Regions from separate parts of the Ensifer sp. Root127 genome, predicted to be linked through region 1. Evidence: riboswitches for the same ligand, from Rfam matches in the RefSeq annotation. Region 1 holds a riboswitch; the other holds the start of a gene.

Region 1 (11,764 bases):
CAGGCATTTTCGACGAGATCGATGAGTGCCTCAGTCCGGCTCAGTAGCCACAACAGTGCTTCCTCGGTGATTTCAAAGTGCCTGGAATAACGCGCCTTTACATAGGCTTCGTTGACAATGTTAAACCACGCAACGAAGCGCTGCTGATCTCGCGGCCAGATCTCCGCCAGCTCGCGATGCTGCTCTTCGGCGCGACGACGCAGGAAATTCAGGTTATGAGAGGCTGGGCTGTAGTTGGTCAAAACCAGCAAAAGCGTAGAATAGGCCTGCTCGATCGACTGGTGCAGTTCAAAAGCAGCTAAGCTTAGATTGCCGGCACTCGCGTAGAATTGTGCGCCCTTGGAAAAATCACGCGCATAAGGGAAGCGGCTGTCGAAGTGTTCCTTCCCCACACGATAAGCTTGGGTAAGCGTCAGGGGTTTTGGCTCCGCGAGTGGCTCATCGTCTATTTCATACAATACGATGCCATCGCACCGGATATCGACAAAGAAATACCGGCCCTCGTAGAGAGCGGTGTTCACTTCGCGACGAGAGTGGACGATCAAGCTAACTGGTGTTTCCACTCCGGAGAGACGCAGCAATCGGTCCTGCGCTTTTGCCCAATAACGTGCGAAGTCCGTGAGCTTGCTGTTGTTCACAACAACAAGGATATCGTAATCCGAGCGATAGCCCTTCCTAGTATGCGGCTCATCCACCCAGTTCCCGCGTGCGTAAGAACCGAACAGAACGATCTTCAGTATTCGACCGCGTTTTTTGAAGTCGGCAGTACCGTCCTTCAGCGCGTCCTCGAACTCCTCATGCAGCACCTCGACAACGTGCGCGAGCTCAACCTGCTTACGCTCAGGGAGATGAGCAATACTCGACTTCATCGGCGCGTGGCTATGGTGTGGGCCCTGCATTCGTCAACCTATGGCACATGATTCGCGGCAATGTAGACCGATGATAGGGCAGTGAGAACCCTCTTATGACCGTGGTCGAGGGTGATACGCGGACTTATGCGCCGCATGTCTTTGACACCGATTTGTTACCGTTGATGGGGCAGCGCGGGGACGGGATGGGCCTTCAGACGACGGTTGATCCAGCTCTTATCCGCGGGTTGGTTACCGCACTTCCGTAATTCGTCTTGGGCCATCCCTGTCTAGAAGTCGGGCGTTGGATTCTGATGTCCAGCCACATAGGGTCGCCGGGAACTCCCCACCGCGGCCCATCCCGTCTCCGTGCTGCCCCTGATGTCCGCCGAGGCTCCGGCGCGGGCAAAGCCCCTCAATGAGGCGGCGCCCGCGCTGGGGGGCAGCTGGTTGCAACTTGGACCCTTAAGGTAGCAGCGCACCGCATCGTCAGCGCACCGGTTCGACCTGGTGGCCGATGGCCCACAGGAACGCTGCCATCTCGCGCGCGATCGCCGCAACGACGATGGGGTTTTTCTTGCCCGCAGCCGTCAGGCGCCGGTAGCGGCCGCACAGCCGCGTCTGCGCTTTCCAGGCGATCTCCCGCACCGCCTTCGGCAGACCCTCAAGCCGGACGCGAATGGTTTCCGTCACCCTGGCGGGATGGCGATAGCTCCAGGCGCCCTCGACCAGGACGCGGCGCGCGCGGCGGTTTCCGGCCAGCGTCAGGCCGCCGCGTTTGACCGTCTCACCGGTCGACCGTTCCGAGGGTACGAGGCCCAGGAAAGCCATCAACTGCCGCGGGTTGTCGAAGCGGCGTACATCGCCGACTTCGCTGACGAAGGTGACGGCAACAAGGAAGGAGACGCCGCGAAGCGCCTGATAGGCCGCGACCACCGGTGCCATCGACCAACTGGGCACCAGCTCGGACAGCTGAGCATCCAGCCGCTCCAGCCGGTTCTGCGCATCGGTGAGCACGTCGATCTGGTCCTGGAAGACGATTTGCTGGGCCGGATGGTCGAACTTCTGCGACGCCAGCCAGCGGACATGCGCACGGCTCCAATTCTTGTGGCCAGTAAACACGCGGCCATGGCGCAGCAGGAACGAGAGCAGTTGCTGGCGTTTCTTGCGCAGATCTTCGCTCGCTGCGGCCCGCACCCGCACCAGATCGCGCACCGCTTCATGCACCGTGTCGGGAACCCATATTCCCTTCAACTCACCGGCCCGCAAAAGCCGCGCCAGGCTGACCGCATCGCGCCGGTTCGTCTTGACCCGTTCGCCCGCCCGCTTCGGGATCAGCGAGGGCGCTACGACATCACAGCGGTGGCCGAGTTCAACGAGCTGGCGATAAAGCCCATAACCGGTCGGACCCGCTTCGTAGCAGAAGTGCGGGTGTCGAGACTTGCTCTCAAACTTGCGCACGAACCGTTCCACGGCCGCCGGCGTCGCCTCGATCTCGCCGAAATACCGAACTTCTCCATTGCGTCCGCCCTCGGCAATTGCGATCGCGTGCTTGGATTTCGAGACATCGACACCGACGTAAAAAACGTTATCCTCTGTCATGGTCCGTCCTTTCCTTGACAGCAAAGCATGACGCTGGGCGGTGCCAGGCCCAGGGCCGGCGCGACACCGACCGAACAATGCAATCCGACGGCAACCACAAGCATCGAAACGAATGCGACGAGGCGACCCTCTGCGAGGTGGCGGAGCAGAACCGCAACGATCGCCAGCACGCCCCCGGCACTCAACATGGCCGGACGCAGTCCTTCGGCCAGGCCGAGCGACGGCGAAGGGCCGCCAAGATCAAGAGCCGCTTTGCCGCTGCCCGATATCAGGACGATGCAACCAAGCAGGGTGATGGCGCCGGAGAGCAGCGCGCGTAGATCCCGAAGTGCGATGCGCCTAGGCCAGAGCCACGATTCGGTGTTGCCGCCCCCAACGAACTGCGACGAGCGGCGTAAAACTTGCGCATGGTCGTGGCCATGACCAAACGCCGCTCCCCCCCTCGAACAGATCGATCCGTAATCCCCCAGCGGTCGAGGCAAGTGGCAACCCGACCGAGACAAGTGCCACCAGCAACCAGCTCGCCGCTTCCTCTGCCCCGGTAAATCCACTTGCCGCCGCATATCGGAGAACAACTGTGAGCGTGATGGTGACGAGCAGGAGCGCAAGCAGAAACGCTCCGGCAAGCTCTAGCGTTCGCTCCAGTTGCAGCGAAAACGCCTGCGCCGCGCTAGCGAACATCGGGCTGCCACCAGCGGTGAAAGTGGTGGACTGGTCCCCGTCCCTGCCCGACTTTGAGATCGCCGGCGGCAACGATGGCACCGTGTAGATAAACCTTGGCGGCAATGACGGCGTCTGCGATTGACATTCCGCCTGCAAGCCCGGCAGCGATCGCCGCCGACAGCGTGCATCCCGTGCCGTGATCATTCGTCGTTTCGATGCGCGACGCCGTCAATCGGACGGGGTCTCCTCCGTCGAAAAAGATATCCGTCGCCTCGGGGCCGTGCCCGTGTCCGCCCTTGATTAGCACCGAACGCGCGCCGGCCTTCAGAATGATCTCCGCCTGCCGGGCCATCTCCACCTCATCCGTCGCGATCGCGCGCCCGGTCAGCAATGCCGCCTCCGGCAGGTTGGGCGTGGCGATCAGCGCCAGTGGCACCAACTGCTCGGTCAAAGTAGCAATCGCATCGGGGCGTAGCAGCGGGTCACCGGATGTGGCGACCATCACAGGATCGAGCACGGCCATCTTGCCGTATCGGCGGAGTCCGTCGGCTATGATCGCGATCGTCTCGCCGCGGGACACCATGCCGATCTTTACCGCGCCAATGGCGAGATCCGAAAACACCGCATCGATCTGTGCTTCGACAATTGCCGGCGAGATATCCTCGACCGCCGTGACACCCCTGGTGTTCTGCGCCGTGATCGCGGTGATAACGCTCGCGCCATAGGCGCCGAGAGCCGAAAAGGTCTTGAGGTCTGCCTGGATGCCCGCCCCGCCACCGGAATCCGAGCCCGCAATGGTGACTGCAATGGCGGTCATCGCGAAGCCTCCCTCAGCGCCTTATCGACACAGGCGCCCAATTCGCGCGTGGCCGCCGCTGGATCCACAGCGGCGAAGATTGTGGAGACAACTGCAACGTCCGCGGCGCGCTGTGCATTTATACCGGCAATGGCTCCGACAGGCAGGTTCGGCTTGGCCGCCAGAAGCATGGCACGAAGTCTGGCGAACCCTTCGAGGCCAACAGGCGGATCGGGGTTGTGCTTCGACAGCGTCTCATAGACCCCGCCGATGCAAGCATAGTCGATCGGCGAGGCAATCGCCGTCTCAGCGTCCGCTTCGTTCTTGACCGTCAGGCCGATGATCGCGGTATCGCCCATGATCGAGCGCGCCGTGGCTGCGTCCATGTCGTCCCGGCCGAGATGGACGCCATCAGCGCCCGATCCGAGCGCCACATCGATGCGGTCATTGACGACGAAGGGCACTCCGGTGTCTGAAAGAGCAGCGCAGATCGCCCGCGCCTGTTCGATCATCTCCCGTGTCGAGCTCGTTTTGTCGCGATACTGGATCAGCGTCGCACCATTGAGCGCGGCGATGCGCGCCAGATCAGCCAAATGCGCCTTGTCCCCAAGGCGTGCATCGACGAGGGCGTTGAGGCGGTAGTCAACCTTCGGCATGGGAAATCCTCGCATTGACAATGATATCCTCTGGGCGCAGCGCTGCGAGCGCGTCGCGGAGGGCTGCTTCGAACGTCCCGGGGCCATTCGAGCTTCGCGCGGCGATTTCGGCGGCGATGCCGCTTGTCAGCAATGCACCCGTGGCGGCCCTCAGTCGATCCGGCTCGACGGCCATGAAAGCTGCGATCAAGGCGCCGGAGAGGCACCCGGTACCCGTGACCTGCGCCATGAGGGGGTGGCCGTTCTCAACCCGGATCGTATGTAGATCCAGTGTGAGTTCATCGACTGCCCCGGTCTTGATCTTCAGCGCGCCATTGACCTCCCCAAAAAGGTCCATCTCGCTGGCGTTGCCGCGAACAACTGAAGGTTCGGACGCGATGAGTTCTCGGGCGAAGGCGAGCCGTGACGGCGAATAGTCGCAGTGCACGGGATCGACGATCCACGGTTTATTGGCGTGGCGCGCAACGACTGTTGCCAAGCGGATCGCCGTGCGTCGCTCTTCATCAAGCGTACCTAGATTGACGACGAGCGCATCGGCTCGCTGGGCAAAAGCTTCGACCTCTTCCAGGGCCGATGTCATCGAGGGGATCGCACCCAGAGCTGCCAGCCCATCGGCTACGAACTTCTGCACCACCGTGTTCATCAGGCAATGCACGCGGGGGCGCCGCTGCCGCACAAGCGCCAGCGATGCGGCAACACTGTCGACGAAGTCCGATGTACCCGTCATCGGATTTCCACCGCGATATCGTCGACAGCCGGTGCCTTGCCGATCAACCCGCTTTCGGAGAGAAAAGCGCCAAACCGCTCGTAGCGGCCACGGTCGAGCGCCGCCGGCCTTTTGGCGAAGCGCGGCAGCGTGTCCGTGAATGCACTGCGGTTGAGTTCGTCATCGAGGTTCGGATAAGCCTTGACGAACAGCTTCCAAGCTTCAGTCGGATGATTGGTAAGGAAAATCGCACCCTGCTCCACCGCGGCCAGGAAAGGCCGCAAGCGTTTGTCGGCAACCTTTGCCTTGTCGGTGACGAAGACGAGTTCGTCATAAACGGGCACGCCATGCTCTTCTGGGAAGAAGGACCGGCCCTCTTGCCCCTCGAGCCGCATCTGCGTCAGTTCAAAATTCCGGAAGCCGCCGATCGTTGCATCGACCTTGCCTGCGATCAGCGACGGAGACAGGGCGAAGTTGACGTTGACCAGTTCGACATCTTCCTTCTTGAGACCGGCCGAGGCGAGCATATGTCCGAGCATCACATCCTCGAAACCGGAGACGGAAAAGCCGATCTTCTTGCCCTTCAAGTCGGCAAGGCTTCGGATCAGACCGTCGTCAAGGACGGTGACGGTGTTGAGCGGCGTCTCGACCAAGGTGCCGATGCGAACCAGAGGCAGGCCTGCAGCATGGTCAAGGTACAGGTTCGGCTGATAATGCACGCCGATATCCGCCTGCCCCGCTGCAACGAGACGCGGCACGCTTGAAGGATCGGCGGGCGGAACCAACTCAACATCGAGCCCCGCCTTTTCGAACAGGCCGAGCTCCTTCGCGACGACGATCGGCGCATGGTCGGGATTGACGAACCACTCCAGCATCACCGTCAGTTTTTCGGCGGCCGTTGCCGAACCGGCTGAAAAGACGACGCCGAGAGCGAGGCTAGCGGAAAGCAGAGATTTGCGGATCATGATGCTTTGAACTCTCCCAATTGATCTCAGAAGTTCAGGTTTCCCGCACCCAGTGCGCGAGTGGACGTGTTGCCTCATCGACGAGTAGCCTGAGGGCGACGGCAAGCACAGCAAGAATGGCCATCGCAGCGAAGACGACATCGGTCTGCATGCGGGCATTTGCCTGGACGATAACGAAGCCGAGGCCGGCCGAAGCGCCTACCCACTCGCCAACGACGGCGCCGAGCGGTGCCAAGGGGGCAGCAACGCGCAGGCCGGTGACCAGCCCCGGCAACGCCAGCGGCAGTCGCACGAGCCTTAGCGCCTGCCAGTGGCTCGCCTTGGTCAGCGCAACGGCATCAAGGATCTGCGTATCGGTACGGCGTAGACCGTCCGAGAACGCAGACACAACGGGAAAGAAGATGATGATCGCCGCCATCACGATCTTCGAAACCATGCCGAAGCCGAACCACAGCACCAGCAATGGCGCGATGACGAAGACGGGAAAGGCTTGAAGGACGAGCACAAAGGGCCAGACAAGCTTTCCGAGCCGCGGAAAAGCCGCAAGTCCGATAGCCGTTGCCACGCCGAACGCCGTACCAACCGCGAGGCCGGCCAGCATTTCGGCAATCGTCACAAGGCTCTGCTCAAGCAGAAATGCAGGCTGTCGCGCAAACACGGCCAGCACCTCGACCGGCGTCGGTAACAGATAGCGCGGCAGCGCAAAAACAAACACCGCCGCCTGCCAAAGGACAGCAAGCGCAACAAGGCTACGGCCAAAGGTAAACGCCAGGCGCATCGCCGGTCAGCCGACGCAGCGACCCGGACGAAACGCAAACCCGCCATCCGGCGGCAACTTGGCAAAAGACAGCATCGATCGATCTCCAGACAAAACATCACGGAGACCCAGGTGAAAGCGAAGACGTGATTAGATTGCCGAAAGAGGCTCTTTTCCCGTTCCTACGCCGGCATGACCCGGATCAGGTTCAAGGGTCCGGCTCACCGCCATCTCAGCACTGTGAAGTGCTCCCCTCGGAATACCCGGATTTGTAGGCAATACTGGGACGATGTCAATCGCAAAATTGACAGCCGGTTGTTCCTTATCAAGTGATGAAGTGGACGGTCTTCGCTCCCTGCAATTATCGAAAAGCCTACCGAGCAGTTCAACGATACTGGGCTTTGTCTTGATCTGCTTAGCGGAGGATTTCGGGTTCATGGTGGTGAACGTCTGGCTTTTGCTTCCCTTTAAGCGAACGTGAAGCTTAATGGTCCTTCCGTCGGCAGCTTTAAGAGAGTGACATCCTCAATGGTGTGCCAGCAGCCGTTTTCGTTCGCGGTTTTGGCTGTCGGGATCTACCAGACTTTGTGGAAGTTCGCCGTCATTGCGACCAATCGCTCATGGACAGCTTTATCGAGGATGAATTGATTGTGCTCTCGGCCGCGCTCACGGCCGTCGCGGGCATTGGTCAATATGCGGAGCTTCTCGTTGCAATCGCCTTCGAGCGTGTCGGCGACGGGGCGATTGTTGGGATCAACCATAATGAAACGGCGTTGAGATCAGGTCCCGTCTGGTCGCGTTCGATCGCGCAACGGCGCAGCGGGTCTGGATCTTCATGGCGAGCTTGAAACTGCTTTCGGACTTCTAGCGCCAATTCAGCATCCCGATGGCTCCATCAACGGGGGGCCTAGCGATCCACCCGCATCGGTTTCCCACTATAGATATGGGCACGATTGCAGATGTACCGGGCTTCTTGACGGCCAGTGCCGACCGCATAACGAGCCCTAAGATGTTGTGCCGCATTGCCCCACACGGCCCGCGCTTCCAGCAGCGCTGGACCTTCCGATGACGCTCGTGCCGCTTCAACTCCACGGCCGTTCGCTTTGGATGAGCATGCAGGGCAACAGTCAGCGTTGCCGCGCGGACGCACAGTCCGTCGGGGTGTGCCGAAACTGTAGTCGGCCTTAGGTGTAGGCGCCGGCATAACGCGGTTTAGGACACGCACCGCCTTTGGTGTGCAGGCGCGTTGGGAACGGCGATTGTCGCAAGGATGCGCGCCGCCGAGGATCTTCGGCCAGGTGATCATGCCGGACCGAGCCAATTACGGATAAAGAGGACTGCACCGACCACGAATGCAACGACCAGGTCCCCGGCCCACTGGTGTGGACCAGTGCCGGTGAAGGCGAATGCGGTCATCGAAAGGACGCCGGCAACCCAGCTGACGTTTTCCTTTGTCACGAGTTGGGAGCCTTCGGTGCGGCCGGTTGCGTGTTGGTTGAGACGAACTCGTTTTGCGCCCCAATCCAGCCTCGGTCGGTCGAGGTTGATTAGACCCTTCACACGCTTGCCGCCAGTATAAACCCACTTCATCAGTTCGGCGGGCACGGCGTCATAGTCGCCCTCATTCAGCTTTTTGAGCAGCATCGACGAGTGAAGCCTACCGGTGTTGAGATCTCGGGAGACGATACCGTGAACCGGTTGTCTGTGAGTGGCAACTAGGCGCGCGACCCGCTGCTCGAACGTGGCGAGATCGTCCAAGATCCCTCCTTCCTGCGCTCCAGTTATCACTATGTTGCTCGCGCTGGTGTGGCCGTAGCCAGTGGTCAGGACGTCAGCGAGTTCCGAATAAGCCTTCGTCTACAAGACTTCCCACTGTTTGACGAGTGCAAGGGCCGCCGCGTGCGTCGGTTCATATTGATAATGCACCTTCCGATTTGGGTGTGATAGAACGCTCCTGCGGCACCACGCCGGCAGGGACTTAAAAGGAATTCGTGAGAATGACCGACGCTGCAAAACGCGCCGCCGACTTCGCAAAACGCTATCTCGCTCAGAGGGATCGACTAAAGGTTGAGTTGGAGCTCGCCAGGACTCGGGACAATGCCCGCCGCATCGGCGAACTCGCCCACGAGCTCGAGATCTGCGAGAAATACATTGCGGACAACCGCCTGGATCGGTTTCGTCGATAGAAACGGAGACAGGCGCAGCAATGTTATGATGTAGTTGGGATCACTACCAACCGTTAGACCGGGCCCACACCATTGCGCTTCTGAACAAACTCAATGAAAAGAGTATGCGGCGTCTCCACCCCATTGATTTTGCGGTTGCAGCGGTCAGGTCTATCGCTTGCGGATGTCCTGTGAGCTCATCGAAGAGTCCCGGGCGAGCTCACTGTGAGGCGCTGATCCGGCGGTGCGCATAGGCCCACGGCATGAGTGCGTCGATATCTTTGGCGAGATGACCGTTGGCGAGGCTGATGAAGAGATCTCGCAGGTAGGCGTAGGGTTCGACACCATTCATTTTGCAGCTTCCGATCAGGCTGGCAAAGCGGGCCCAATTTCGGCCACCCTCGTCATGCCCGGCAAACAGCGCGTTGCGGCGGTTCATGGCCGGGCTGCGTATGGCGTTTTCGACCAGGTTTGAATCGATGTCGACGCAGCCGTCGTCGAGGAACAGTCGGAAGCCATCCTGGCGTTTGAGCATATAGGCCATAGCCTGACCGAGGTCGGACTTGCGCGAGACGCGCGCGGCTTGAGCGGACAGCCAGGTGAAGAACTCATCCACCAATGGGCGGGACAGGTGTTGGCGGACATCCCGGCGATATTCGGGATCACGGCCTCGGATGCCGTCTTCAATCTTGTAAAGAGCGGCGATGCGTAACAACGCCTCGTCGACGATGGGCGAACCCTTCTTTGGCTTGGCCTTGATCAGTTTTCTGCGGCCATGCGCCCAGCAGAAGGCCAGCTTCAACGGATCGCCGCCCGTGCGGTCCGGCGTGGCGAGGTGCGAGTAGCCACCATAGGCATCCACTTGGATCGTGCCGTTGAAGCCGTCGAGGATTTCTGCGGCATATTCGCCTTTACGCCCAGGCCGGTAGTGGAAGACCACGCCAGTCGGCGCAGAGCCGTTCCAGCCGCGGTCGTCGCGCAGAACCGCCCAGAGATAGCCAGTTTTGGTCTTGCCGCCTCCCGGATCCAACACCGGGGCCGTGGTCTCGTCGACATAGAGCCTTGAGCTGCCCTGTTTCAGGATCATGGCCATGTGGTCTACCACCGGCGCGATCGCAGCACCCGTCCTGCCCATCCAATCTGCCAGGACGGTGCGGTCGATCGGCGCTCCGTGCCGGGCCATGACTGTCGCCTGACGGTTGAGCGGCATATGTTCGGAATGCTTGGACACGGCGATCTGCGCCAACAGGGCTTCGGTCGGCCAGCTACCTTCCAGCAAATGCGCCGGCGCTCTGGCCTGAACCACGCCCGTGCGGCCCTTGGGACAAGCGTATTTCGGGCGGATCGTGACGATCACCTGATAGCAAGCCGGAATTTGATCGAGCCGTTCCGTCCGATCTTCGCCGATCCGCACCATGTTGCCGCAACCACAGGGGCAAGCGATGCTGTCGGGCTCGATCACCCGCTCGACCCGCGGCAGGTGCTCAGGCAGCGCGCGCGTCTTGCGCAGTTTACGAGGGGCGTCCTTGCCGATATCGGGTCCGCTCGCCGCGATCTTTTCCTCGACGAAGGCGATCTGGGCCTGTGTTTCGGCAATCGCCGTTTCCAGGTCCTCCAGCGCCAGTTCCATCTGCGTTGGATCCAGCTTTTCCGATTTCGGCCCGAACTTCGTACGGCGGTAGTCCTGAACCTGGCCCTCCAGCCTCTCGATCAGCTCCTTCAGCTCGGTGATGAAGGCGTCCTTTTCGGCCACCACCGCCTGCTCATGCTGACGTGCCGCACGCTCCACCGACAGCTCGAACTGCACCGCCGCAAAGGCGTTCAACACCTCGACGGGAAGGTCCGGGAACTGGCTGAGATCGATCGGCTGCGACATGCAGCTTTATAGCAAATCAAGCAGAAAAGCCCAATAAAACAATGCCAAAATCGAGCCAGTGAGTCATCCTGCCGCAGTTGGCGGTGCCACCCGCCGCGCCATCACTCGTCGCCAATCGAGCCCTTCGAACAACGCTTCAAACTGCGCACGTGACAGCCGCATCGTTCCATCCTGCACCTTGGGCCAGGCAAAGCTGCCCTGTTCGCACCATTCCGGTGCCATCCCAGACCAGGATTTTCAAACGATCCCCGCGCTTCGACCGGAAGACCACGGTGACCCCGGAATGCGGATCAAGCTTCAACTCGGTCTGCACCATCAATGCCAGCGCCTGATGGCCACAGCGGAAGTCCACTGGCCGCGTCGCGATCAGGATCGGTAAGCGTTGGCCCGCGACGATCATGCTGTCCCTCGCATCGCCCGCACCAAGGCCGCAACCCGATCAACCGGCACATCGCCGGGAACCCTCACCACGAGGTCTGCGCCTATTTCTACTGTCATGATCCCCGATGTGATCTCGACCGGCTCCGGAACCGGCGACGCATCGGCAACCTCCTTCGACTCCGTTGCGATCGCCAGCAGCACAAAGGCAGGTTCGATAGACCCGTCCTCAATGGCTGGCATCAGTTCGGCAGGCAGCGCCAGAAGACCCTGACGTGCTTGTCGTCGCCAGCAAGAAAGCTGATGCGCAACGAGATCATGACGACGCGCAACGTCAGCGACCCTAACTCCA
Region 2 (11,764 bases), on a different contig from region 1:
TGCCAGGCCTGGCCCGCATTCTTGGTGATGCGCGCAGCTTCCGACCTGAGGTGAGCGCCAGGATCGAACAGCAGATGCGCACGATCGCCAAGGGGACGGCGGATGCCTATGGCTGCGAGGTCGAGGTGACCTATACGCGTGAGTTCGTGCCGCTGCTCAACGATCCGGCTCTCGTCGATCATGCCTTCGCAGCGGCCGGTGCGGTGTTCGGGACGGACAATGTCGCCGTCGCCGCCGAGCCGATGACCGGATCGGAGGATTTTGCCCGGTTCCTCGCGCATGTGCCGGGTTGCTTCGTCTTTATCGGCAACGGCCAGGAATCCGCGCCGCTGCACAATCCGCATTACGACTTCAATGACGATGCCTTGATCTTCGGTGCCCGGTTCCACGCCGAAATCGTCCGGCAACGGCTGGCCGCACCGGATGTGGGGCAGTGACAGTCGCGATGCTCAATACAAACACGATTGAAGGCGGCGCCGTCATGTCTCATCAGTCCATTAATGCCGAACGTCTGCTTACCCGCATCCGCGAACTCGGCGCGATCGGGCGCAACGATCAGGGGCAACTGACACGGCTTGCTGCGTCTGACACCGACAAGCTCGGGCGGGACCGCCTAGTCGCTTGGCTGCAGGCCGCGGGGCTGGAGATCGCCGTCGACCGCATCGGCAATATCTTCGGCGTCTGGCAAAGCCAGGATAACGCCGGGCAATCGCCGTTAATGCTCGGCTCCCATATCGACACGGTCATCAATGCCGGCATCTACGATGGCTGCTACGGCGTGCTTGCCGCCCTCGAAGTCATCGAGACACTGAAGGAGCAGGGATTCGCGCCTGTCCGCCCGATCGTCGTCGCGGCCTTTACCAACGAGGAGGGGGTGCGCTACGCGCCCGATATGCTGGGGTCGCTTGTTCATGTGGGCGGCCTTGCGGTCGAAGCCGCGCTTGCGACGGTCGGAACCGATGGCACGACGCTCGGAGCGGAACTCGCGTGCATAGGTTACGCCGGCACCGCGGAGCCCGGCTTTCTGAAACCTCATGCCTATGTTGAATTGCACATCGAGCAGGGGCCGGTGCTTGAGCGCGAAGCGACCACGATCGGCGCCGTCGAAAATCTGCAAGGGATTTCCTGGCAGCGCGTGACCATAGAGGGCGTTGCCAATCATGCCGGTACCACGCCGATGGCGATGCGCTCCGATGCGGGCCTTGCTGCCGCGCGCGTCGGCCTGTTCCTGCGCGAGCACATCGCGCGATCAAACGCGCCGAGCGTTGCGACGATCGGAACCATGCGCTTCGAGCCGGACGCGATCAACGTCATCCCCTCGCGCGCGGTCTTTACCATCGACCTGCCCGACCCGGACGAGGATCGCCTGAGGGCGCTTGAAAGCGCGCTTTCCGGCTTTCTCGACCGGCTTGAGCAGGAAGAGCATGTGACCGTCTCAGTCGAGCGTCTCGCCCGGTTCGAGCCCGTCAGTTTCGACAGTGCGGTCGTCGCGGCGATTGAAGTTTCCGCGAAGGCCCGTGGGCTGAAGAGCCGGCGGATGACCTCCGGCGCCGGCCACGACGCCCAGATGATCGCCCGCATCGCGCCGGCTGCGATGATCTTCGTGCCGAGCCACGACGGGATCAGCCACAATCCGCGCGAACACACGGATCCGGCAGACCTCGTCGCCGGTGCCAATGTTCTGCGCGATGTCGGCGCTCTGCTTGCAGGCAGCCCTTAGGGCGCCGGAAGGGGCCGGGTGCGACCTCCTTGGAGCGATCAAGATGCTGATGCGGCAACAATTCCTCTCACCGTCATGCTCGGGCTTGACCCGAGCATCCAGCCGGCACCTCTGTGTCAGCCTCGTATCAACAGGCCGGCTGCCTCCAATGTCATGCTCGGGTCGAGCCCGAGCATGACGAAGAGATGGGCCATTGCGTAAAGAGCGCCGGAGCCCGCCGGGCGCCAGAAGGGGCGGGGTTGCCGCCCCTTCTGGCGTGGTCGTTATCCCCGTACGTCTGCCTCGCTGTCGACCGGCATATAGAGGTCGCCACCCTCACGATACTTGGCCGCCATCGCTTGAAAACCTTCCTTCTGCGCCTCGGCGCGGATGTCGTGCGAGATCCGCATCGAGCAGAACTTCGGCCCGCACATGGAGCAAAAATGCGCGACCTTGTGCGCCTCCTTCGGCAAGGTTTCGTCGTGGAAGGAGCGGGCGGTTTCCGGATCGAGCGACAGGTTGAACTGGTCCTCCCAGCGGAACTCGAAGCGGGCGCGCGACAGGGCGTCGTCGCGCGTGCGGGCCGCCGGGTGCCCCTTGGCGAGATCGGCGGCATGGGCCGCGATCTTGTAGGTGATGACGCCCACCTTGACGTCGTTGCGGTCGGGAAGCCCCAGATGTTCCTTCGGTGTCACATAGCAGAGCATGGCCGTGCCGAACCAGCCGATCATCGCAGCACCAATGCCGGAGGTGATGTGGTCGTAGCCGGGGGCGATGTCGGTCGTCAGCGGCCCAAGCGTATAGAACGGTGCCTCGCCACAGACAGCGAGCTGCTTGTCCATGTTTTCCTTGATCTTGTGCATCGGCACGTGGCCGGGGCCCTCGATCATCACCTGGCAGTCTTTCGCCCAGGCGATCTTCGTCAGCTCGCCCAGCGTTTCCAGTTCGGCAAATTGCGCCGCGTCATTGGCATCGGCGATCGAGCCCGGGCGCAGGCCGTCGCCGAGCGAAAACGAGACGTCATAGGCGCGGCAGATGTCGCAGATCTCTTCGAAGTGCTCGTAGAGAAAGCTCTCCTTGTGGTGGTGCAGGCACCACTTCGCCATGATCGAGCCGCCGCGCGAGACGATGCCGGTGACCCGGTCGACCGTCAGCGGGATATAGTGCAGCCGGACACCGGCATGGATGGTGAAGTAGTCGACCCCCTGTTCCGCCTGCTCGATCAGCGTATCGCGATAGACCTCCCAGCTCAGATCCTCGGCGATGCCGTTGACCTTTTCCAGCGCCTGGTAGAGCGGCACGGTGCCGATCGGCACGGGCGAGTTGCGGATGATCCATTCGCGGATGTTGTGAATGTTGCGGCCGGTCGACAGGTCCATGACCGTGTCTGCGCCCCAGCGGGTCGCCCAGACCATCTTCTCCACTTCCTCGGCCATCGACGAAGTGACGGCGGAGTTGCCGATATTGGCATTGATCTTCACCAGGAAATTCCGGCCGATGATCATCGGCTCGGACTCCGGGTGGTTGATGTTGGCCGGAAGCACGGCGCGACCGCTGGCGATCTCCTGGCGGACGAATTCGGGGGTGACGTGATCGGGGATATGGGCACCAAAGCTTTCGCCGTCGCGTAGCGTGACGCGTGCAGCGTCGCGGCCAAGGTTCTCGCGGATGGCGACGAACTCCATCTCGGGCGTGATGATGCCGGCCCGCGCATAGGCAAGCTGCGTCACCGCGCGCCGCCCGGTCGCGCGCAAGGGCGCGTGGCGGAAGGGAAAGGTCGGCGTCAGCCGGTCGCCGGAGGCAAAGCCGTTGTCTTCCGGCCGCACGTCGCGTCCGTCATAGGCTTCGACATCACCGCGAGCGATGATCCAGTTGCGGCGCGGTCGTGGCAAACCGTCCTCGATGCGGATGTTGGCATCTTCTACGGTGTAGGGACCGGAGGCGTCGTAGACGGTGACCGGCGGCTCGCCCGACGTCGGGTGCAGGGTGATTTCGCGCATGGGAACGCGGATGTCGGGATGGATCGTGCCTGGCTTGTAGACCTTTTTCGAGGCGGGAAGCGGGCCTTTTGTGACCGAGAGTTCTGCGGGTTTGGTGGCAATATTCATGATGAGGCTCCAAGTTTGCGGTTGGAGACCCAGTTCTGAAGCCGGAAGGAAAAGACATGTTCGCCTGAAATTCCGCGCGAATGACGGAATCGTGGCGTCAATGTCTGCACCGTCCCTACGCCAGTATGAACTGGATCAGGTTCAACGGGTCACTGCGCCTCGGTCGGCAAAGCCGATCCGCCCAGCAGTATCTCAGCCCCTTGACGGGACCCCCCTGGTGAATGCCTAGAGATAGCCATCGATCCGGATGCGCAGTCAAGCGTTAATCCGAAGGTTGCGTGTCAGGCCTGTTGATTGCCCGGTAGAGCGTTTCCGGATGAGACGAAGCCGCGGGCACGCTCGTTCTTTTGGTTTTTGCGCATTTCCTGACGGAAAACCGCTCCGCACTTTTCCTGGAAATGCGCTAGCGGCCGGACTTCTCTGATCCCCGGCGATCGGCATAATCCGCACGGTTGATGCCGTGCCGCTGCAGCTTGTCATAGAAGGTCTTGCGCGGAATGCCGAGCGCTTCGATCGTCGCCTTGACGTCGCCGTGCTGCGCCCGCAGCGCTTCTTTCAGAATTTCCGCCTCGTAGCGCTCGATCCGCTCGGGCAGGCCGGCACTGGTCGGCGCCGCGGCAATCGGTTGGCCGAGCGAACCTTCGACGCCAAGGGCGACGCGCTCAGCGAAGTGCGAGAGCTCGCGCACATTGCCCGGCCAGGAATGAGACATCAGATAGTGGCTGACGGCCGGCGAAAGCGTCGGCACGTCGCGCTTGAAACGCTCGGCTGCCCGCGTCAGGAAATGCGAGAAGAGAAGGGGGATATCGTCCCGGCGTTCGCGCAGCGGCGGGATCGACAGGGTGACGACGTTCAGCCGGAAATAGAGATCCTCGCGAAAATCGCCCCGCTGGGCCGGGTCGCCGAGGTCGATCTTGGCCGCGGCGATGACCCGGATATCGACGGGGCGCACGATATTGGTGCCAAGCGGCGTGATCTCACGGGCTTCAAGCACTCGCAGCATCTTGACCTGCGTTGCCGGCGGCATCGCCTCGATCTCGTCGAGGAAAAGCGTGCCGCCGCTCGCATGCTCGATACGGCCGACGCGCTTCTTCAGGGCACCGGTGAAGGCGCCGGGCTCGTGGCCGAAAAGCTCGCTCTCGATTACCGTTTCCGGCAGTGCGCCGCAGTTCAGCGCCACGAAGTTGCCGTTGCGGCGCCGGCTCCAATTGTGCAGCAGCGTCGCCACCACCTCCTTGCCGCTGCCGGTTTCGCCGGCAACAAGCACATCCACGTCGGTGTCGGCGATATGCCGCAAGGTCTGGCGCAGCCGTTCCATGACCGGTGTCTGGCCAATCAGCGGCAGGCTCTCACCGGCGACTTCGGCTGCGCGTTTCAGCGCGCGGTTTTCCATCACCAGCCGGCGTTTTTCCAAGGCGCGGCGTGCGCTCTGCACCAGACGGTCGGCGGCAAAGGGTTTCGGGATGAAATCATAGACGCCGTCCTTAATGGCCTGAACGGCCATCGGGATATCGCCGTGGCCGGTGACCAGAATGACGGGCAGGTCGGGGTCGAAGTCGGCGATCCGGCGAAACAGCGTGAGGCCGTCGATCCCGGGCATGCGGATATCGCTGACGACGATGCCGTCAAAATCCGGGTTGAGGATTGCGAGCGCTTCCGCCGCGCCGGGAAAGGCGGAGACCGCGAGGCCGGCAAGCTCCAGCGTCTGCTTCATCGCCCGCCTGAGTTCGCTGTCGTCGTCGACGAGGCATACGGATTGCTGCATCGCTCAGGCCCTCTTCAAACGCACGGTGAAGACGGTGCCTTCTGGGCCGGTCTTGACCTCGATGTCGCCGCCATAGTCAGCGACAATCTCCTTGGAGATGGCAAGGCCGAGACCGAGGCCTTCATCCTTGGAGGTGTTGAACGGGGTGAAAAGGTCTTCGAGGATATCGGGCCGAATGCCCGGACCATTGTCGGCGACAACAAGCGAAACTGTTTCGGAGGGGCCTAACTCGCACCGCACACGGATCTCAGCGTCTGCCCGATCACCGAGGGCTTCCAGGGCATTCTGCAACAGGTTGATCAGCACCTGTTCCAAGCGGATGCGATTGCCGAGCACGCTGAGGCCGTTATCAGGCAGGTCGATGACGATCGCGTCCATGCGGCCGGCAAAGCGGCTGCGCAGCAGCATTCGAGCGCCTTCGATCACCTCCCGCATCGCCGTCGGTTCGGCGACGAAACGGCCCTTGCGCGCAAAGCTGCGCAGTTCGTCGGTGATGGTGCCGACCCGCTCGGTCAGCGCAGCGATGCTTTCGAGATTTTCGACGGCGGTTTCTTTTTGGCCGCGGTCGAGGAAGGTGCGCGCATTGTCGGCATAGGCGCGGATGGTTGCGACCGGCTGATTGATCTCGTGGGCAACGCCCGCCGCCACCTGTCCGAGGATTGCCAGGCGGTTGGCCTGGACCAGTTCCTGCTGCACCGCCTGCAGCCTCTCGCCCGTGCGCCTGTGGTCGGAGATCTCGGTTTCGAGGTGATCTCGGGCGAGGCTTAGGTCCTGTGTGCGCTCGGCCACTCGGCGTTCCAACTCATCGCGCGCGGCGCGTTCGTTGGCCGCGACCTGCGTCAAAGCCTGGCGCCGGCGAAGAAGGAATGCGGCAAGCGCCAGCAGCGGCACGATAACGGCAAGGGCCAGCAGCCTTGCCTCGCGGCTCGCGGCGCCAAGGGCTGCGTCTAGCGGTGCCAATTGCTCCAGCCGCCAGCTGGTCGAGGGAACCATGGTCTCGACCCTGAGGTACTGCCGCTCGCTGCTGCCGGGCAGAAGCGCTGTCAGCACGCTCGATCCATTGCTCGTTGGCTCGATCCGGCGGAACGGCAGCGGCAGCAGGGAGGCATCGCCGAACTGCAGGCTGTCGCGGATGGCGGCGAGGCGATCCCCGGGAATGGTACGGGTCGTCATAAAGCGCCAGGACGGGAAGCTGGTGATCAGCACGATGCCGCGCCGGTCGGTGACATAGACCGGCTTGCCGGAGGCGAGCCAATCGGCCTCGACCCCGCCGAATTCGAGCTTGGCGACCACGACGCCAATCGGGCCGTCAGGCCCGTCGACACGTCTTGATATGTAGAGGCCTGGCCGCTTGCTGACGGTGCCCATGGCGAAATGCTCGGCTTTGCCATCGCGCATCGCCAGCCGGAAATATTCGCGGAAAGCGTAGTCATTGCCGACGAAGCTGGTTGGCTCGCGCCAGTTGCTGGCAGCCACCGCCACGCCGTCGAGGCCAATCGCGTAGATCACCGCCGCATCCGTATTGGCGGCCAGCGCCTCGAGCTTTTGATTGAGCCGCTGCAACGGCTGGTCGCCACCCTTCTCAAGCGCCGTCTTCACCTCTACGTCGTCTGCCAGTACCAGAGGCAGCGCGCGCTGCCGCTCCAGCACTGCCCTCAGCAGCGAGGCCTTGAGATTGGCATCGATGCGGCTCTGGATGTCGACGGTTTCAAGCGCCTTGTTTCGCCCATATTCGCCGGCGAAAAAAAGCCCCGCTGCCAGCAGCACTAACGCTAGCGCGGCAAAAATCAGCCAGGCGCGGCGCATGTGCCGGTCGAGATCCTCTGGATTGATAGGGCTGGGCGCGGGCATGGACATGGCGGAATTGTGCATTATTCCGCGCAAGTTTCCAGATGATCTGTGCGGATATCCGCTCAAATATTCGTGTGCGTGATCCAAGATTCTCGAAAAAATGGCGATATTTCAATGGCCTGATCAGCTGTGCTGCGATCTGGCACGCCCATTGCAAATGACATCCTCATGACAGCCCGAGCTGTCGCGCTTCGGAAATAGGGCCTGGGAGGCCCGGCATGACGCCGGACTGGGCCTAAGTGGAGGATATCATGATTATCGACCAATCCGCGGAACCGCGCGGCAAGACACCTTTCTATCGTCATCTCTATGTCCAGGTTCTGGCGGCCATCGCCGCAGGCATCCTGCTCGGCCATTTCTACCCGGAGGTCGGCACGCAGCTTAAGCCGCTAGGCGATGCCTTCATCCGCCTGGTGAAGATGATTATTGCCCCGGTCATCTTCCTGACCGTCGCCACCGGCATTGCCGGCATGACCGATCTCGCCAAGGTCGGGCGGGTCGCCGGCAAAGCGATGATCTACTTCCTGACCTTCTCGACGCTCGCGCTCATCATCGGCCTGATCGTGGCCAATGTGGTGCAGCCCGGCGCCGGCATGCACATCGACCCCGCGTCGCTCGACGTCAAGGCGGTCACCTCCTACGCCGAGAAGGCGCATGAGCAGTCGATCACCGGCTTCCTGATGAACATCATTCCGACCACGCTCGTCGGCGCATTTGCCGAGGGCGATATCCTGCAGGTGCTGTTCATCTCCGTTCTGTTCGGCCTGGCCCTCGCCATGGTCGGCAAGAAGGCGGAGCCTGTCGTCGACTTCCTGCACGCGCTGACGCTGCCGATCTTCAAGCTGGTCGCGATCCTGATGAAGGCGGCGCCGATCGGTGCGTTCGGCGCCATGGCCTTCACCATCGGCAAATATGGCGTCGGTTCGATCGCCAATCTCGCCATGCTGATCGGCACATTCTATTTGACCTCGCTGCTCTTCGTCTTCGTCGTGCTCGGCGCGGTTGCCCGCTACAACGGCTTCTCGATCGTCGCCCTCATCCGCTACATCAAGGAAGAACTGCTGCTCGTTCTCGGTACATCCTCTTCGGAAGCGGCGCTGCCGGGACTGATGAGCAAGATGGAAAAGGCCGGTTGCAAGCGCTCGGTTGTCGGGCTGGTCATTCCGACCGGCTATTCCTTCAACCTCGACGGCACCAACATCTACATGACGCTCGCCGCACTCTTTATTGCCCAGGCGACCGACATTCCGCTGTCGCTCGGCGACCAGGTGCTGCTGCTGCTCGTGGCGATGCTGAGCTCCAAGGGTGCAGCCGGCATTACCGGCGCCGGCTTCATCACGCTTGCCGCCACGCTTTCGGTCGTGCCGGCGGTGCCGGTTGCCGGCATGGCGCTGATCCTCGGCATCGACCGCTTCATGTCGGAGTGCCGGGCACTGACCAACTTTGTCGGCAACGCGGTTGCGACCATCGTGGTCGCCAAGTGGGAAGGCGAACTGGATGAGACCCAGCTTGCCGCAACCCTTGGCGGCCGGGCGCTGCCGGAAAGCCCGGTTCCGGGTCTTCAGCCAGCCGAATAAAGCTGCCTCCCAGGGCAAGACCGCATCTCGGTGCGGCAAGGCGTGGTCCACTTTCTGGTGGGCCACGCCTTTTTTCTTTTGCGGGATAGCCTCGTGGCGTTGCCGCCCTAGGTCATAGGCTGGCGGTTTGCTGCCGGGCCGCCAACGCTCCTGTGAAATTCTCGTTCTCCCCACTTTACTATACCGTCTGGACGGTATAGTAATTTGTCATCACTGATCGAGGCAAAGCGTTTTCTGGGGAGGAGACGAGAATGCATTGGACGAAGTGTGTGAAAGCGGCCGCCTTGGCCACCGCGGCGTTTGCCGCATTTCCAGCGGCTGCGGCCGAAGTATCGATTTTCTGCAGCTCGGCCGGCGCGGAGCTCGAGCTCTGCCAGTCGGCCTCCGAGGCCTGGGCCAAGGAAACCGGCAATACTGTCAAGATCAACAAGATGCCGGCCAATTGGGGCGAGGCGCTGCCGCTCTACCAGCAGCTGCTCGCCGGAAAGTCCGGCGACGTCGATGTCCTGACCCTCGACAATATCTGGGTCGGCACGCTCGCGTCGCACCTCGTCGATCTCCGGCAGAAGGTGCCTGCCGACGAAGTTTCCAGCCATTTTGAATCGTCTCTTGCCGACGCGACCATCAATGGCCAGCTGCTGGCAATGCCGTGGTTCGTCGACGCCGGCCTGATGTTCTATCGCAAGGACCTTCTGGAGAAGTACGGCAAGGCCGAGCCGAAGACCTGGCGGGAGCTCACCGAGACGGCGAAGCTCATCCAGGACAAGGAGCGGGCATCGGGCAGTCCCGACATGTGGGGCTATGTCTGGCAGGGGCGAGCCTATGAAGGGCTGACCTGCGACGCGCTCGAATGGGTGGCATCCTACGGCGGCGGAACCTTCATTTCGCCCGAGGGCGAGATCACAGCCAACAATCCGAAGGCGGCCGAAGCGCTCGATATTGCCCGATCCTGGATCGGCGGGATCAGCCCGGAAGGCGTGTTGAACTACGACGAAGAAGGCTCGCGCGGCGTGTTCGAAGCCGGGAACTCGGTCTTCCATCGCAATTGGAGCTATGTCTGGGGCACGACGCAGGCCGACGGATCGTCGCTGCGCGGTAAGGTCGGCGTCATGGCACTTCCGGTTGGGGCTGAAGGCGGCAAGTCGAGCGGATGTTACGGGGCGGGTCTTCTCGGTGTGTCGAAATACGCCGACGATGTAGACGCCGCCGTCAGCCTGGTGCGCTATCTCACCGGCGCCAAGGAACAGAAGCGCCGCGCGCTCCAGGCCTATAGCCCGACGCTGAAGGCGCTCTACGAAGACAAGGACGTTCTGGCGGCCAATCCTTCGCTGCGGTTTGCCGAGAAGGCATATGCCGAAAGCGCCTCGCGTCCGTCGCAGGTCACGGGCGCGTCCTACAACCGGGTGTCCCAGCGGATCTTCAATGGCGTGCACAATGTGCTGAGCGGCAAGGAAAGCGCGGACGATGCCCTGGCGAAGGTTGCGAGCGACCTGGAACGTCTAAAGGCGCGGGGCTGGTAAGCCCCCGCCTATTTCCCACCGATCGAGGACATCACCCGTGAACATTGCGATAGCACCGTGCTGCTGGGGCGTTTACTGGCCCGAAGGCAACGAAATCAACTGGACCGACTATCTCGACCGCATCAAGGCGGCCGGTTACCGGCACACCGAACTTGGACCCTACGGCTTCTTTGCCACGGATCCAGAGGTGCTTTCGTCCGAGCTTGGCAGCCGCGGCCTTTCGGTCGTCGCGGCGGCCCATGTCCACACACTCGCCGATCCCGCCTCCTGGCCGGTCCTTAAGGAAAAGACGCAAGCGATCTGTCGGCTGCTGTCTGCAATCGGCGCGACGCATTTCATCCTGATGGACGAGTCGGAGTTCTATCCGAAGGACAGGATGGGCGTGGTCGATGAAGCGGGCTGGCGCTCCGTCGTCGAGCAGACCACGGGCGCTGCATGCATCGCCCGCTCGCACGGGCTGGAGTTCAGCTTTCACCCGCATGTGGGCACCTGCGTCGAGCTCGAACCGCAGATCGAGCGCCTGCTTGCCGAGACGGAGCCAGGCCTTGTCGGGCTCTGCCTCGATACCGGTCACCACGCCTATTGGAAGGCCGATCCGACTGATTTCCTTGTCCGTCACCGGGATCGGATCAACGCCATCCACCTGAAAAACGTCGATGGCGCCTATCGTGAACGGGTTCTGGCCGAAGGCATCCACAGCGACCGCGCCTTCGAAGAGGGCATCATGACCGACCTCGATCGCGGCGTCGTCGACATTGCCGCTTTCGTCGATGCGCTGCGGCAGGCGGGCTACGATGGCCCGCTCGTGGTCGAGCAGGATCTTGCGCGCGGCCATCTCGACACGCCGGAAACCATCGCCGAACGGAATTTCCGCTTCGTTTCTGAGCTTTTGGCTGAGCGGGCAAAGGCATGAAGGTCGAAATCCACGATACGCCGCTATCGATCGGAGAGCATCTGGCGGAGCGGATCGTCGATGGCATCCGGGCGCGAGGTTCCGAAGGCCGTGCTTATGTGCTCGGCTGTCCGGGCGGGCGCAGCCCCATGCCGGTCTACGAGGCGATCGGCCGGCGGCTGAAGGTTGAGCCGATCGATTGCTCGCGGCTGGTCATCGTCATGATGGACGAATACTTGCAGGCCAGCGGCGGCGACCGTCTGACGCCACCGCCTTCATCGGTGCATTTCTCCTGCCGCGGGTTCGGCGAGCGTGAGATCGTCGGGCGGATCAACGCGGCGCTACCTGCCGA

What was found. Region 1 has a riboswitch for thiamine pyrophosphate ahead of ASD03_RS18885 (ABC transporter permease). Riboswitches for the same ligand answer to the same signal wherever they lie in the genome.
Region 2: it holds a riboswitch for thiamine pyrophosphate, as region 1 does, so the genes downstream of both, thiC (phosphomethylpyrimidine synthase ThiC) here and ASD03_RS18885 (ABC transporter permease) in region 1, are expected to answer to the same signal.

Annotation. Positions count from the first base shown of each region.
Region 1 covers NZ_LMDX01000017.1:16,097-27,860, reverse strand. The annotation lists gene ASD03_RS18925 (nucleotidyltransferase and HEPN domain-containing protein) at 1-869, opposite strand, end outside; gene ASD03_RS18920 (IS110 family transposase) at 1,338-2,450, opposite strand; gene ASD03_RS18915 (hypothetical protein) at 2,528-2,770, shown strand; gene ASD03_RS18910 (hypothetical protein) at 2,790-3,131, opposite strand; gene thiD (bifunctional hydroxymethylpyrimidine kinase/phosphomethylpyrimidine kinase) at 3,121-3,930, opposite strand; gene thiE (thiamine phosphate synthase) at 3,927-4,565, opposite strand; gene ASD03_RS18895 (hydroxyethylthiazole kinase) at 4,552-5,292, opposite strand; gene ASD03_RS18890 (ABC transporter substrate-binding protein) at 5,289-6,233, opposite strand; gene ASD03_RS18885 (ABC transporter permease) at 6,271-7,014, opposite strand; TPP riboswitch at 7,156-7,258, opposite strand; gene ASD03_RS18880 (hypothetical protein) at 7,614-7,841, shown strand; gene ASD03_RS18875 (hypothetical protein) at 8,296-8,751, opposite strand; gene ASD03_RS18870 (hypothetical protein) at 8,991-9,179, shown strand; gene ASD03_RS18865 (IS66 family transposase) at 9,379-11,034, opposite strand; gene tnpB (IS66 family insertion sequence element accessory protein TnpB) at 11,171-11,434, opposite strand; gene ASD03_RS37185 (transposase) at 11,431-11,764, opposite strand, start outside.
Region 2 covers NZ_LMDX01000054.1:320,187-331,950, reverse strand. The annotation lists gene ASD03_RS36700 (M20 aminoacylase family protein) at 1-437, shown strand, start outside; gene ASD03_RS36695 (Zn-dependent hydrolase) at 482-1,720, shown strand; gene thiC (phosphomethylpyrimidine synthase ThiC) at 1,984-3,807, opposite strand; TPP riboswitch at 3,902-4,033, opposite strand; gene ASD03_RS36685 (sigma-54 dependent transcriptional regulator) at 4,211-5,572, opposite strand; gene ASD03_RS36680 (sensor histidine kinase) at 5,576-7,444, opposite strand; gene ASD03_RS36675 (dicarboxylate/amino acid:cation symporter) at 7,675-9,000, shown strand; gene ASD03_RS36670 (ABC transporter substrate-binding protein) at 9,252-10,520, shown strand; gene ASD03_RS36665 (sugar phosphate isomerase/epimerase) at 10,558-11,433, shown strand; gene ASD03_RS36660 (hypothetical protein) at 11,430-11,764, shown strand, end outside.